2 regions of the Bacillus sp. UNC322MFChir4.1 genome follow, and region 1 is predicted to be linked to the other one. Evidence: riboswitches for the same ligand, from Rfam matches in the RefSeq annotation. Region 1 holds a riboswitch; the other holds the start of a gene.
What was found. Region 1 has a riboswitch for cyclic di-AMP ahead of BR72_RS11155 (hypothetical protein). Riboswitches for the same ligand answer to the same signal wherever they lie in the genome.

Region 1 (7,173 bases):
TGTGGAAAAGCTCTTATATAATGGGTTTCCTTCTTCTAAACTTGTCATCAATGATCGGATTGATATTGCAATTTTATTCAATATTAGACGTGTACAACTTGGATATCGCAGCGTGGATGTAAAGTCTGTTAAAGAAAAGTTTTCTTATTTACATGTTGGTTACTCCGTTCATTCATTTGAAGAAGCTGTATTTGCTTTTCAAAGTGGCGCAGATTCTCTTCTATATGGACATTTGTTTCAAACGAACTCTAAAAAAGGAGTTCCGCCAAGAGGATTAGCTGGGATTACTGAAATAGCAAAACGCTTAACAATCCCAATCAACGCTATTGGAGGGATTACTCCTAATCATACAGCAGAAGTACTTGGCACCGGGGCTAATGGTATTGCAATTATGTCTGGAATTTTAAGTGCCGCAAAACCAAATGAGCAGGCCAAATTATATAAGGAAACGATACGAAAGTGGGCGAGAAATCATGAAAAAAATATATGATGTTGCCATCGTTGGCGGCGGTGTAATTGGAAGTTCGGTTGCACATTTCCTTGCTGAAAGAGGTTATAAAGTTGCCATCATTGAAAAACAAAAAATTGCTTCTGAAGCCTCTAAAGCAGCAGCAGGATTATTAGGTGTCCAGGCGGAGTGGGATGAATACGATCCGCTATTTGAATTAGGCAGGAAAAGCCGCGCAATGTTTCCGAAACTTGCAAGTCTATTACGTGATAAAACCGGAATTGATATCGGATATGAAGAAAAGGGGATTTATCGCATTGCTCAAAATGAAGAAGAGAGTGTCCGGCTTCTTCATATTATGAAATGGCAGCAGCAAACAGGAGAAGAGTCCCATTTTATCTCAGGAGAAGAACTACGAAAAAAAGAACCCTATTTATCTACTTCGATTATTGGCGCAGTTTACCACCCAAAAGATGGTCATGTCATTGCCCCGGAGCTGACGAAGGCATTCGCTCACTCCGCTGCGATATCTGGTGCGGACATATATGAAGAAACGGAAGTGTTTGATATTCAAATGAAGAATCAGCGTGTCACAGGATTACTGACATCAGAAGGTGCGATCGCCTGTGAAAACGTAGTAATTGCTGGAGGTTCGTGGAGCACAAAACTATTACAATATTTTCATCATGAGTGGGGGACATATCCTGTAAAAGGTGAAGTCGTTGCGGCGCGCAGTCGTAAGCCGCTTCTACAAGCTCCTATTTTTCAAGAGCGATTTTATATCGCACCGAAGCGCGGCGGACGTTATGTCATCGGGGCAACAATGAAACCTCATACATATAACAAAGCGGTGCGCCCTGAAAGTATTACTTCTATATTAGAGCGTGCATATCGGATTTTGCCAGCATTAAAGACAGCAGAATGGGACGGAGCCTGGGCAGGGTTACGTCCGCAATCGAATCATAATATGCCGTATATCGGCAGGCATGAAGAGATTACTGGTTTATACGCCTGTACGGGCCATTATCGAAATGGAATTTTATTAAGTCCCGTTTCAGGAGAATATATGGCTGATTTGATAGAAGGAAAGCAAGAGAATCGTTTACTAGATTCGCTGCTTTCACAATCTATATAAATCAATCTAAAACCTCTTTCTTTCTTTTGGAGGGCGAGAGCAAGAAGCGGTTAGGGCCTATTAAAACAAAGGGAGAAAGCAAACAGCGGTCGTGTTTTGCTTTGCATAACCGCGATGTATATTTTTCGTAAGGAGATGAAAGCTTGAACTTAAAAATTAACGGAAGACAAGTAGATGTACCAAGTGAGGTTAAAAGCGTAGCTGATTTGCTTGTTCATTTAGGATTAGAAACGAAAATTGTTGTTGTAGAACGCAATCAAGATATTTTACAAAAAGAGGATCATCAAGATACATCTGTTTTTGAGGGAGATCAAATTGAAATTGTAACATTCGTAGGAGGCGGTTGATTATGTTAAAGATTGGGCCATTTACTTTTCAGTCTAGATTGTTATTAGGAACAGGGAAATTTTCCGACTTTGATGTGCAAAAGAAAGCGATTGAAGTATCAGAAGCAGAAATTTTAACGTTTGCGGTGCGTCGGATGGATATTTTTGATGCAGAGCAGCCCAATTTACTAGAAAAAATTGATGTAACAAAGTATACACTTCTTCCAAATACAGCGGGAGCAAAAACAGCAGAAGAAGCAGTGCGCATCGCGAAATTAGCGAAAGCGTCAGGGTTATGCGACATGATTAAAGTAGAAGTAATTGGTGATGATAAAACGTTATTGCCAGACCCAGTTGAAACGTTAAAAGCGTCAGAAATGCTATTAAAAGAAGGGTTTATCGTCCTGCCGTATACGTCTGATGATGTTGTGTTAGCACGTAAATTACAAGAGTTAGGTGTCCATGCAATTATGCCTGGTGCATCGCCAATCGGCTCTGGTCTTGGGATTGTAAACCCATTACATTTAAGTTTTATTATAGAGCAAGCAACTGTTCCCGTTATTGTTGATGCGGGCATTGGTAGTCCAGCTGACGCAGCATTTGCGCTGGAATTAGGTGCAGATGGTGTGTTATTAAATACAGCTGTTTCGGGAGCAAAAGATCCTGTGAAAATGGCAGAAGCAATGAAGCTTAGTATCCAGGCAGGAAGATTAGGCTTTGAAGCAGGACGTATTGCCCGGAAGCGCTGTGCGATTGCAAGCAGCCCGTTAGAAGGAATGAGCGTTCTTGAATAATCGATATTCTCGTCAAGTGTTGTTCTCTCCAATTGGAGAAGAAGGACAGCAAAAAATAAGAGAAAAACATGTACTGATTATTGGAGCAGGAGCACTTGGTAGTGCAAATGCAGAGATGCTCGTTCGCGCTGGAGTTGGCAAAGTGACGATTGTTGACCGTGATTACATTGACTGGAGTAATTTGCAGCGTCAACAGTTATACTGCGAAGATGATGTGCAAAACCATTTACCAAAAGCAGTGGCAGCTAAACGGCGCTTACACGCCATTAATAGTGATGTAGTTGTAGAAGCTTACGTACAAGATGTAACAGCGGAAGAGTTAGAACAACTGATCACAGGTGTAGATATTATCATCGATGCAACAGATAATTTTGAGACGCGTTTTATTGTAAATGATATATCCCAAAAGTATTCTGTTCCATGGATTTATGGAGCTTGTGTTGGTAGTTACGGTCTTTCTTATACAATTTTACCAGGAAAGACGCCGTGCCTCTCTTGTTTATTACAATCGATCCCGCTCGGCGGAGCGACATGTGATACGGCGGGAATTATTTCGCCTGCCGTATCCATTGTTGTATCACATCAAGTTGCGGAGGCATTAAAAATTTTAGTAGAAGATTATGAGGCACTTCGTGATGGACTTGTTTCATTTGATGTATGGAAAAATGAATATTCATGCATGAACGTACAAAAATTGCGAAATGAGCACTGCTTATCGTGCGGAGAAGAAGCCGTTTATCCGTATTTAAGCAAGGAGAATACTTCTAGGGCAGCTGTTTTATGCGGTAGAAATACAGTACAAATTCGTCCGCCGCATAAAGAGCAGCTTCATTTGTCTATGTATCAAAATTTGCTGCAAAATCGGGTAACGGATTTAACAGCAAACTCTTATTTACTATCATTTTCTGTTGAGAATAAACGGTTAGTGGCATTTCAAGATGGCCGTGTGCTTGTGCACGGAACAAAGGATATAGCGGAAGCAAAAACGATTTATCATCGTTACTTTGGGTAAAAAGGGTGAGGGAAATGAAAGTGAATAAAGCATTAACGATTGCGGGCTCTGATAGCGGCGGCGGAGCCGGGATTCAAGCAGATTTAAAGACGTTTCAAGAACTCGGTGTGTACGGAATGACAGCCATTACAGCGATTACGGCCCAAAATACGCTCGGTGTACAAGGAGTGTATCCTGTTCCTACAGAAGGAATTGAAGAGCAGTTACATTCTATTGGGACGGATTTAACGCCTGATGCGGTAAAACTTGGAATGTTATTTAGTAGTGAAATTATTAGAGTCGTAGCTGAAAATATTAAATCATTTTCATGGAATAATATTGTGCTAGACCCTGTAATGATTGCTAAAGGCGGAGCGTCATTATTACAACAGGAAGCTGTTACAGCATTAAAAGAACATTTGCTGCCGCTTGCAACGGTAATTACGCCAAATGTCCCTGAAGCAGAAGTATTAACAGGAATGAAGATTGATACGATTGAAGATAGTAAAGAAGCTGCGAAAATGTTGCATGATTTAGGGGCGAAGTTTGTCGTCATGAAAGGCGGGCATGCAGCATATCAAGGGAATAAAGTAATTGATTTATTGTTTGATGGAAATAAGTTTATGGAATATAGAAGTAAACGGATTGCGTCTCTTCAAACACATGGAAGTGGTTGCACGTTTGCGGCAGCTGTAACAGCCGGACTCGCGAAAGGTTATGAAATTGAAGAGGCAGTTCGGGAAGCGAAGAGCTTTATTAGTATAGCGATTGAAGATGAGTTGAACATTGGAAGCGGTCACGGACCAACGAATCATTTTGCATATGGACGTAGAAATATGCGTGTATAAATATGTATTTTTGAAGAAAGCCAGTTGGAAAAATTGGCTTTTTTCATGTTTACTTTTTCCAAAATCAGGAGTAATATATCAGCCAGAATCTATTTTTTTGAACGCTGAATCTGAAATTTGGAGCGGAGGAACCAATTTTGTGCATTGTCACTTGGGGTGAATCTTTTTTGAAGGTAGGGCTACTCTCAAAGCCCGAATCCGACAGCTAACTCCGTAAGCGTGTTGAGAGAGGATGGTGCAAGTGAATACATCAATTCATCGATCCGACTAGCATAAAAAGAATTTTAATCGATAGTTAAAAATTCTTTTATGTGAAGGAGAATCCAGTGCATGGATGAGGAAAAAGAGTACATGCTCATTTGTGTAGGTGAAGTTGCGAAAGTAAAGAGTTTGCATGATTTAATACCTTTTCAAAGTGAAATGGTTATTTTTACAGCAAGTGAATATGTGGCAAGTGAAGTGAAAGCATGTGGATTTCAACAAGCATATTGTTGCCCAGATGACCCGAGCATGATTGTGAAAGTATGCAAAGCAGTTAAAAAAATCATTTTGCTAGGAGATGAATTATCCACAATTAGCTTCTTCGCCGAACGTATTCGCTCTTCATTTACCGCGCCTATTACAGTCGTCACGCGAAATAAACAATATCCTAAGCACCTCTATAAAACGATTGGAATTCAATTAGTGGTGTTTACAACTTGTGATAACATTTCGTTTTTGACTTTAGAGTAGGGCGGAGGAATCGGATATGAAAGTATTACTTTGCCGTGAATTAGCAAAGCGCTGGGCGTTATCGTTAGAGCGAGTACAGGAGTTAGCTGAACATGATCCATTCTTTCCGAAGCCATATGTAATTCTTCCGCCAGAAGGTATCTGTTTATATTTAGAACAAGATATTATTGAATATGAGAAGCAACATGCGGAATTGGTGAGAGTATGTATTCGGGGGCGTAATTTACGGTCTTTTTTATGATTTAGCCCCTTTCTTTTTAGGGTGGGCGAGAGGTTCTGGCCGTGCATAGTAGCGGCCAGGGCCTTTTTTGTGCCACGAGCGGGGTTTAAAACAAAAGGAGCAAGCGAGTACGAGGTCTTGGCCGTTTATAGTAGCGGTCAGGGCTTTTTTTGTCACGTGTGAGGTTTAAGACAAGGAGAGAAGAGCAGGTTATGTTGTGTTTGATTTATAGAGATAATCTTCTGTTTTTTACTTGTAAAAGAACGTATACATAATGAAAAAGGAAGAAAATGAAAGAAAAAAGATGATAAAGATGTATTTATCCTTGATGTAAGCGTTTAAAAGGGGGGATATTTTCATATTTTAGTTATTTTCCCTCTTTACAAGTAAAATTTAGAGGAGTATATTTACATTCATAAATTGTTCATAAAATTTCCAAAAAACAACCTGATATCGCTGAGTCCAGAAATGGAGCGGGGGAACCAATTTTGTGCATTGTCACTTGGGGTGAATCTTTCATGATGAAAGTAGGGCTACTCTTTAGGCCCGAATCCGACAGCTAACCTCGTAAGCGTTTGGAGAGGAGGTTTACTTTTGTGTTGTTCATTTTCGAACACTGAGTAGATCCTCAGTGTTCTTTTTTATGCTTTTGATGGTAAAATTTTACATTTTAGTGAGGGATGAAGAATGTTAGATATCGCTATGATAGCAATTTTAGTTGTGTTAGTTGGGACAATGATCGGTCTTGTAAGATGGTCGGATAACGTTGTGAAAGAAGGGAAGAAGCAATGAGTATTGCAGTATCCATTATTGTTGGCTTACTTACTGTGTACTTAGTTTATGCGCTATTAAATCCAGAAAAGTTTTAATTAGGGGGAAGGGTTTATTATGATTTGGATTGCCGTTTTGGTCACAATGTTATTATTTGTTCTTGTTGCAAAGCCAACGGGGATTTATTTAGAGAAGGCGTTTCAAGGGAATCGTAAATTGGATAAAGTGTTCGGACCTTTTGAAAACATTATTTTTAAAATTTCCGGTGTGAAGCCTTATAACCAGAGCTGGAAGCAATATGCATTGTCATTAGTTGCGCTTAATGGATTTATGATTGTTGTTGTATATTTCATACTTCGTTTGCAAGGCGTATTGCCATTAAATCCAGCTCATGTTCAGGGGATGGAACCTACACTTGCTTTTAATACAGCGATTAGTTTTATGGCAGATACAAACTTGCAGCATTACAGCGGTGAAAATGGTGTATCGTACTTATCACAATTAATTGGAATTACGTTTTTAATGTTTACAGCACCAGCGACAACATTAGCAATTGTAATGGCTTTTATAAGAGGTTTAGCAGGGAAAGAACTTGGAAATTTCTTCGTAGATTTTACACGTGCTTTAACGAGAGTTTTTCTCCCAATTGCATTTATAGCAGCGCTTGTCTTCGTTGCACTTGGTGTACCGCAAACGTTAGAAGGAGCAGCTACAGCTCATACAATTGAGGGTGTGAAACAAAGTATATTACGTGGCCCGGTTGCTTCTTTCGTTTCTATTAAGGAATTAGGGAACAACGGCGGAGGATTTTTCGGTGCAAACTCAACGCATCCATTTGAAAACCCAGGTCAAATTAGTAACATTTTACAGATGATGTTAATGATGCTGTTACCAACGGCTCTGCCATT
Region 2 (7,173 bases), on a different contig from region 1:
ATTCATACAACTGAACAAACGAATAACATCCCAGAAGTACAGTATGACATACCTGACTCTATTAAAAAAATTGTAGTTAATACGAGTAATGCTCCTCTTACAATAGAAGGAAGCAATAGCAATAAAGTCCATTTATTAGGAACATATGAAATGACTATGAAAGAAAATGAAAAAGACAAACTAAAGCAGGACGATTTTATTGCGATTCAAACAGTCGGCGAAACGATGTATGTGACATTAAAACCATTACCCGTTCACCATAAATTCTTCGCATCACAATTACGAATGACAGCAACACTTGTCCTCCCGCAAAATAAAAACGTGGAAATTCGCGGTTCTGAAAGAGGACTCTCTCTTTACCCAGGTCAATTACAAAATAATTGGTCTGTACAAGAAAGTTCAAGTGTATCTGTTCATCTTGTAAAAGATAGTGATATGACACTATCAGCTGTAACCAATCAAAAGGATTCTCATGGTAGTACACCTTGGGAACATGTAGAAGAACTAGCGAAAAAAGAAAATAATACTTCAGAGGGGAATCCCGATTCAAATCAGCAAGAACAATGGTATAAAAACACCATAAAAACGGGAAATGGTACACACCAGCTAAACATTCAAAAAACTTATAATATAGACATAAGTGTTCTTGAAAAATAAGAAGCTAAAAAACCTTTCCACATTCATATTGTAATGACCCAGTAAAGTGAGACAAGGATAAAGCACCCCCACTGTCGTATGTAAATGCAAACGACAAATTGGAGGTGTTTTTTCTATATAACCGCTTTTAAACCTTCCAAAACTAACCCAATCATAAAGCCACAAACAGCACCATTTACACGAATCCACTGCAAATCTTTCCCTACATTATTTTCAATCATTTCAATTAGCGTCTGATCATCTAGCTTATCCAAGTTTTCTTGTACAAGCTTTCCAATTTTAGAATGATTGTTTTCGACAAGGGTTACAATTTGCCTTTGCAACCAGACTTCCATTTTTTGAATCGTTTCGGGATCTTCTTTTACTTTATTCATTTGCGCCCTTAAAAATGAAAGAAGATATTTATCTGTAAACTCCTCTTTTTTTATAAAAGCAACTGCTCTTTCCTGTGCTTGTCCCAACAATTCTGTTATTTTTTCATTCGCATTCCAATTTGCAATCAAACTTTCTTTCCAATTCTCTAATTCCTGTAATACCGCTTCATTTTCCTTAACGTGAATAAGTTCTTGGCGAATCTTCATTATGATCTGTTGTCTTGTACTATTATCAGGATTTTGTAAACTACTAATATTACTAATCAAAAACTTCTGCAAAATGCTTCCGATTTTTTCTTCATCTACAATATTCATAAAAGATTTAAGCGTAAACTGCAAAAATCCATCTACTTTTATATTCTCCATCGCTTTCATGCCTAAGCTTCCGAGTTGATAACGGGCTTCATCTTGAGCTGTCCACTCTTTTGCCTTTCCTAACATATAGTCAAATGTTTTTTCATCGTACTCTTCTGCAACTAATTGATCAATAAGGACTTGTAGTATATTTCCTGTATGAATCGTATGCAAATACGTTTTTAATTCTTTTTCAATTACAGTCGCTAATTTTTCAATATTTATTTGAAGAATCGCTTTTTCAGCAATTATCACAATGCTTTTTTTCACGCTATCAGATTGCAACTCTCTTTCTGCAATCTGCAATACGATTTGTGCTAATTGCAGCTCTTTCACTTTATTTGTTATACTTTCTTTCGTCAGCCAATCATTTTCCAGTGTAGTAACAAGTCCTTTTGTAATTCGTTTTCGATTTTTTGGTAATAGTGCTGTATGCGGAATTGGGATTCCCATCGGATAGCGAAAAAGCGCCGTAACTGCAAACCAATCGGCAAGTCCACCTACTAAACCAGCTTCAAATCCACCTTGAATAATTCCGCCTACTACCGTTCCTTGAATCGGAAGTGTTGCGGCAAATCCCACTCCCATTACTCCAAGTGAAATTCCCGCTATATATTTTGATTGTAATGACATTACATTTGCACATCCTTTTTTATGTAAAGTAAACTTTTCAATCTATAATAAAATCCTTCAATAAAAGCATATATCTATACTATAATGAATGCCATTAGAAACCACAAAGAATTCATTATAAAAACGAGAGACTAATACACCCCTCGTTTTTATAATTTTATAATATTGTTAAAAATTCAGCAATTGGACCAAGGACAAGTACTGGTAAAAATGTTAAAGCGCCTACTATAAATATCGTACCAAGTAAAATCCCGCCAAATAAACGATTGTCAGTTTGGAGCGTACCAATCGTTTCAGGTACAATTTTTTTCTTTTTCAAGCCAACTGCAACAGCAAGCATCGTAATGATACTAAAATAACGGCCAATATACATCACGAGGCCAGTTGAAATATTCCAAAACGGTGTATTATCATTTAATCCTTCAAATCCAGATCCATTATTCATAGCAGACGATGTATATTCATATATGACTTGCGTTAGACCGTGAAAACCGGCATTCGAAATTGCATCTGTTCCGAAATGTGTTGAAAAGGCAATTGCTGCAGCGCCAAGAATAAGTAATGGCTGAGATACAATTGTAATGGCGATTAATTTCATTTCTTTACCTTCTAATTTTTTATTCAGGAACTCCGGCGAACGGCCTACCATTAATCCTGCCAAAAATACTGCAATCATCGCATACATGATCACGTTCATAAATCCGACTCCAATTCCGCCAAATACAGTTCCGAGAAGCATATTTACAAGCGGAACCATTCCTCCAATTGGTGTTAACGTATCATGTGTAGTATTCACGCCCCCTGTCCCCGAAGCGCTTGTAACCGTTGCGTATAAAGCAGAAGATATAACGCCAAGGCGCATTTCTTTCCCTTCCATATTTCCTTGTGAATGCTCTATTCCAAGTTGATTTAACGGCGGATTTCCTTTCAACTCAGATATGGAAAGCGCCTGAAATCCAACGATAAACAAAATGAACATCGATACAAAAAACAGTCTTCCTTGCTTCCGATTTCCAATCATTCGGCCGTAAACAAATGGGAATGCCATCGGAATTAACATTTGCAGCATCATTTGCAGCACGTTACTAATCATATTTGGGTTTTCAAAAGGATGTGCGGAAACCGTTCCAAAAAAACCGCCACCATTATCTCCAAGTTCTTTAATAGCTAGTAAAGACGCTACTGGCCCCCGAGGAATTACTTGCTCGGTCCCTTCTAACGTTTTTGCGATAATTGTAGAATCTAACGTCTGCGGTGTTCCTAGCGCTAGAAAAATGAGCGACGCTACAAATGAAATTGGTAACAATACTCTTATAATAGATTGAACAAAATCAACAAAGAAATTCCCTATTCTTTTACCTGCTAGCACACGAATAAACGTAATCCCAATTGCCATTGAAGTTGCAGGTGCTGCAAACATCATAAATGTTACCCCAACCATTTGAGAGAAATTAGATAAATTACTTTCACCACCATAATGTTGTAGATTCGCATTTGTCATAAACGTGATGGCCGTATGAAAAGCTAACGTCGGCTCCATTCCCGGAAAATGATTTGGATTTAACGGTAACATCCCCTGTAATCGAAATATAGAATACACAACAAGTATAAAAAATAGATTCGTTATAATTAAACAAAACAAATAGCGCTTCCAGCTTTGACTATAGCCCTTAATGTCCGCGATTTTAAATAAAAATTTTTCTAGCGGGCCAAATATCTTTTGAAATGGTCCCTTTTGCTGAAAAACGTTGTATATATAATCTCCCATTGGTTTCGCAACAACTACAAATAGACAAATTACAATTAGACTTGTAAGCCAGCTCACTCTTTTCCTCTCCTCTGTTATCTCTATATTTTTCTCCATTACATATAGAAATAAGTTTAATTGTAAATTTTTACCATAAAGAGAATAAAAGAAAACACTAGGCCGCACCTAGTGTTTTTTACACACAAGTCCCCCCTCTCAAAACGCTGACGAGGTTAGCTGTCGGATTCGGACCTTGAGAGTAGCCCTACCTAAAAAGGATTCACCCCGAGTGACAAAGCACAAAATTGGTTCCCCCGCTCCTATTGGATTAAGCGATATTCGGCTGTAAAATTTTCCATTTGTATGTTAATATACGCTTCCAAACTCTTATTGTAAAGAGAGAAAATACAAAAAAAGAAAAACTCCCTTCATGAAAGTTTTCCTTCTACATATCAATAACAATAAACCGCTACTACAAAAATAAATGCGATATACAAACAAAGCGGACTGTATAACCACGTATCATATACCGAAAATTTTGTTCCTTTTACTTTCTTAAAGAATCCAACATACTTCATGTCACCAATTGCACGTAATAAGAAAATGCCTGCAAGAATGATACATCCCCATCTCGTGTAACGACTTGAATCCCAAAAAGACAAATATCTACTTTGAGCTAATAGAATCATAGCGAAACATAGAATGGCAAGTGCCACTGCAAAAGTTCCTATTTTCCGAGGAACAAAAACAGATTCGTCGCTGTCTTTTTTCATCGGAAGAACAACCTTACTGCCCCAAGATCCGCCACATGCCCAATACATATGAATGAGGCTGATAAACACAAGTATGCTTGCACTTAAAATGATGAAAAATGCTGCCATTGTATTCCCCTCCATAAATTCGCTTACTTTTAATAACTTCCTTTCATATATAACCTATATAAGAAAACAATCTATATTCATTTTCATTTTCCGAGCTATAAGTTGAGGCTAAGTTGAATACAACATGACATGACCGTTTCGATGCGCGGCCAGATGCTCTCACCCTCCTGAAAAGAAAGGGGATTTTATATCGTCTATATATCTTTTCCTCATAGCTTTCGAATAGGACTAATAAGCGCAATAATAACTTCCATTATCTTTGCAACTGACGCCAATGCAAATACTGCAACTGGATTATAGCCAGAAATAATCCCACCAACTAAAGCACCTAACGGCATTGCTAGACGAGTAAGTACTCGCGAGAAGCCAAGAACCCTTCCTTGCATATCGGTAGGCACTGTTTCTTGCCGGACTGATGCTACGATTGTGTTCCAAGCTATGTTACAGACCATTGCCACACCAAGGGCGATACCAGGTGCTAGCCAATATTTGCTCCATATTGCATACGTTAGTCCAATAGCACCTATACCTAAAAGAACAGGGATAAGAATCCCACGCCGAAAGTACCTTTCGAGTGGTACTGCAATAATACTTCCTATAAGTCCCCCAACTCCAATTAAGGTATAATTAAGACCGCTTTGTTCAGCAGATAAATGTAAAGTTGAAAGTAAGTAATACATGAATACGCCCAGTACAGCACTAGCCCCAAAGTTGCCAACCATAGCTTGGAGAGATAAAGCAAGGTTAAGCCGATTATTCGTCAGCCATTTCAGTCCCTCTTTCAGATCTCTCCCTATGCCTTTTAATACATTCCCTTCTCTAACGATGACTTTATTTCCCACTAATTTAGGTAAGAGTAATACTGCAATTAAAGTAGCGGCAAAGGAGAAAACATTTAACCAAAGCGCGTTAAATCCTCCTATTATAGCGATTGTTATTCCTGCCAATGTTGGACCTGCTAAACTAGCAATTTGATTAACCATTTGGTATGCCGAATTCGCTTTCGTTAACTTTTGACCTGCAATATACGGAATTGCTGTAACAGTAGCTACATCAAATAACATAGATAAGACAGCTAACATAAAAGAAATAACGTATAGATGCCAAATCTGGAGTACATCTAGAAAATTTAAAATAGGAACTAGTCCTACCAAGACCATACATCCTAAATCAGCTGTCCACATCAACTTCCTTCGATTCCAGCGATCTACCATCACGCCTACTATTGGTCCGAATAAAACAATAGGTAATACACTAGTAGCAAAAAGTGTACTCATTACTACCACGGAACCAGTTAACTCATAAGCAATCCAAGGAAGCGCAAACGTATAAAGGGCGTCACCGAGCCGGGAAATTAGTATACTAGAAACAAAAACAATATATGAACTAGGTAGATGTGTAACTTTTGATAGCCACTTTTCACTAGTTCCATTCGAGGGCAACGATGAGTTGAACTTTGTTTCCTTTTTAAGGGTCAATCTGAATGCTCCTTTCTGTATATAAATGTTATAACTGATTTATCCATCGTTACCTAGACAGCAATTGTAAAATATACAAGTTTTTACAATTGTTATTCTTAGTTTAACATAATTTTGATTGATTTCTCGCACTTTAAACGTAGCGTAACCTAACGGCATATAACAAAAAATATTGGAATATAAAATTACTATTTTCTGTACAAAAAAGGACTCCTTCCCTATATAAACGAATTTGTTAAATGGAGCCCAAAACAATACATGACTGAAGGTGAATCGATGGTTATTTATATCGCGCTGTTACGAGGTATTAATGTAAGTGGACATAACAAAATTAAGATGGTTGAATTGAGACATACCCTGGAAAAGATGGGTCTTAACCAGGTGCAAACGTATATCCAAACTGGCAATGTCCTTTTCAAATCGGAGGAGAGCCCAGCGCCGCTTCGCCTTCGAATCGAGAATGCGATTAGAACAAATTTTGGCATTTCAATCACCGTTATTTTAAGAACAGCCGAGGAACTAGAGCGGATCATTGCAAATTGCCCATATGCAGATGTCTCTTTAGCTGAAGGAGAAAGCATTTATGTTTCAATATTGACAGAAGCGCCGCAGCAGAAGATAGTCGATCGATTGGCAGACAGTGAACGTAATAACGATGAATACCATATAGACGGACGTGTAATTTACTACTTGTTTCGTCAAAACATCTTAGATTCCAAGTTGGCCAAAAACATGCAAAGTCTTGGCAATACAGCAACAACACGTAACTGGAATACAATTAATAAAGTGGCGGCGTTAGCAAAAGCAATGCAAGTTTGACATGAATAAGCATGTTCGAATTTCATGGCCAGAACCCTATAGCTTATCTATAGGGTTTAAATCGATATGTAGGACACCCTGTTACATTCGTTTTGATTCGAAATACTCCACCAGCGCTTCCATCAGTAGTATGCATTTTAGCTGTCGTAATGTATAACTCGTTTAAATCCCTTCCACCAAATGTGCAAGAGGTTACATATAATGCTGGGATAGGAATACTTAGCAACTGC

Region 2: another riboswitch for cyclic di-AMP. It lies ahead of kdpA (potassium-transporting ATPase subunit KdpA); the one in region 1 lies ahead of BR72_RS11155 (hypothetical protein).

The regions. Positions count from the first base shown of each region.
Region 1 is NZ_JQKQ01000024.1:85,167-92,339, reverse strand. Features, by position in the region: gene tenI (thiazole tautomerase TenI) at 1-490, shown strand, start outside; gene thiO (glycine oxidase ThiO) at 474-1,583, shown strand; gene thiS (sulfur carrier protein ThiS) at 1,727-1,930, shown strand; gene BR72_RS11170 (thiazole synthase) at 1,933-2,703, shown strand; gene BR72_RS11165 (thiazole biosynthesis adenylyltransferase ThiF) at 2,696-3,715, shown strand; gene thiD (bifunctional hydroxymethylpyrimidine kinase/phosphomethylpyrimidine kinase) at 3,730-4,542, shown strand; cyclic di-AMP (ydaO/yuaA leader) riboswitch at 4,635-4,778, shown strand; gene BR72_RS11155 (hypothetical protein) at 4,873-5,274, shown strand; gene BR72_RS11150 (hypothetical protein) at 5,291-5,515, shown strand; cyclic di-AMP (ydaO/yuaA leader) riboswitch at 5,939-6,082, shown strand; gene BR72_RS11145 (hypothetical protein) at 6,182-6,286, shown strand; gene kdpF (K(+)-transporting ATPase subunit F) at 6,283-6,363, shown strand; gene kdpA (potassium-transporting ATPase subunit KdpA) at 6,383-7,173, shown strand, end outside.
Region 2 is NZ_JQKQ01000023.1:64,726-71,898, forward strand. Features, by position in the region: gene BR72_RS10470 (exosporium protein E) at 1-657, shown strand, start outside; gene BR72_RS10475 (DUF445 domain-containing protein) at 771-2,018, opposite strand; gene kdpA (potassium-transporting ATPase subunit KdpA) at 2,176-3,843, opposite strand; cyclic di-AMP (ydaO/yuaA leader) riboswitch at 3,972-4,110, opposite strand; gene BR72_RS10485 (DUF3995 domain-containing protein) at 4,218-4,646, opposite strand; gene BR72_RS10490 (MFS transporter) at 4,856-6,025, opposite strand; gene BR72_RS10495 (DUF1697 domain-containing protein) at 6,401-6,943, shown strand; gene BR72_RS10500 (SMP-30/gluconolactonase/LRE family protein) at 6,987-7,173, opposite strand, start outside.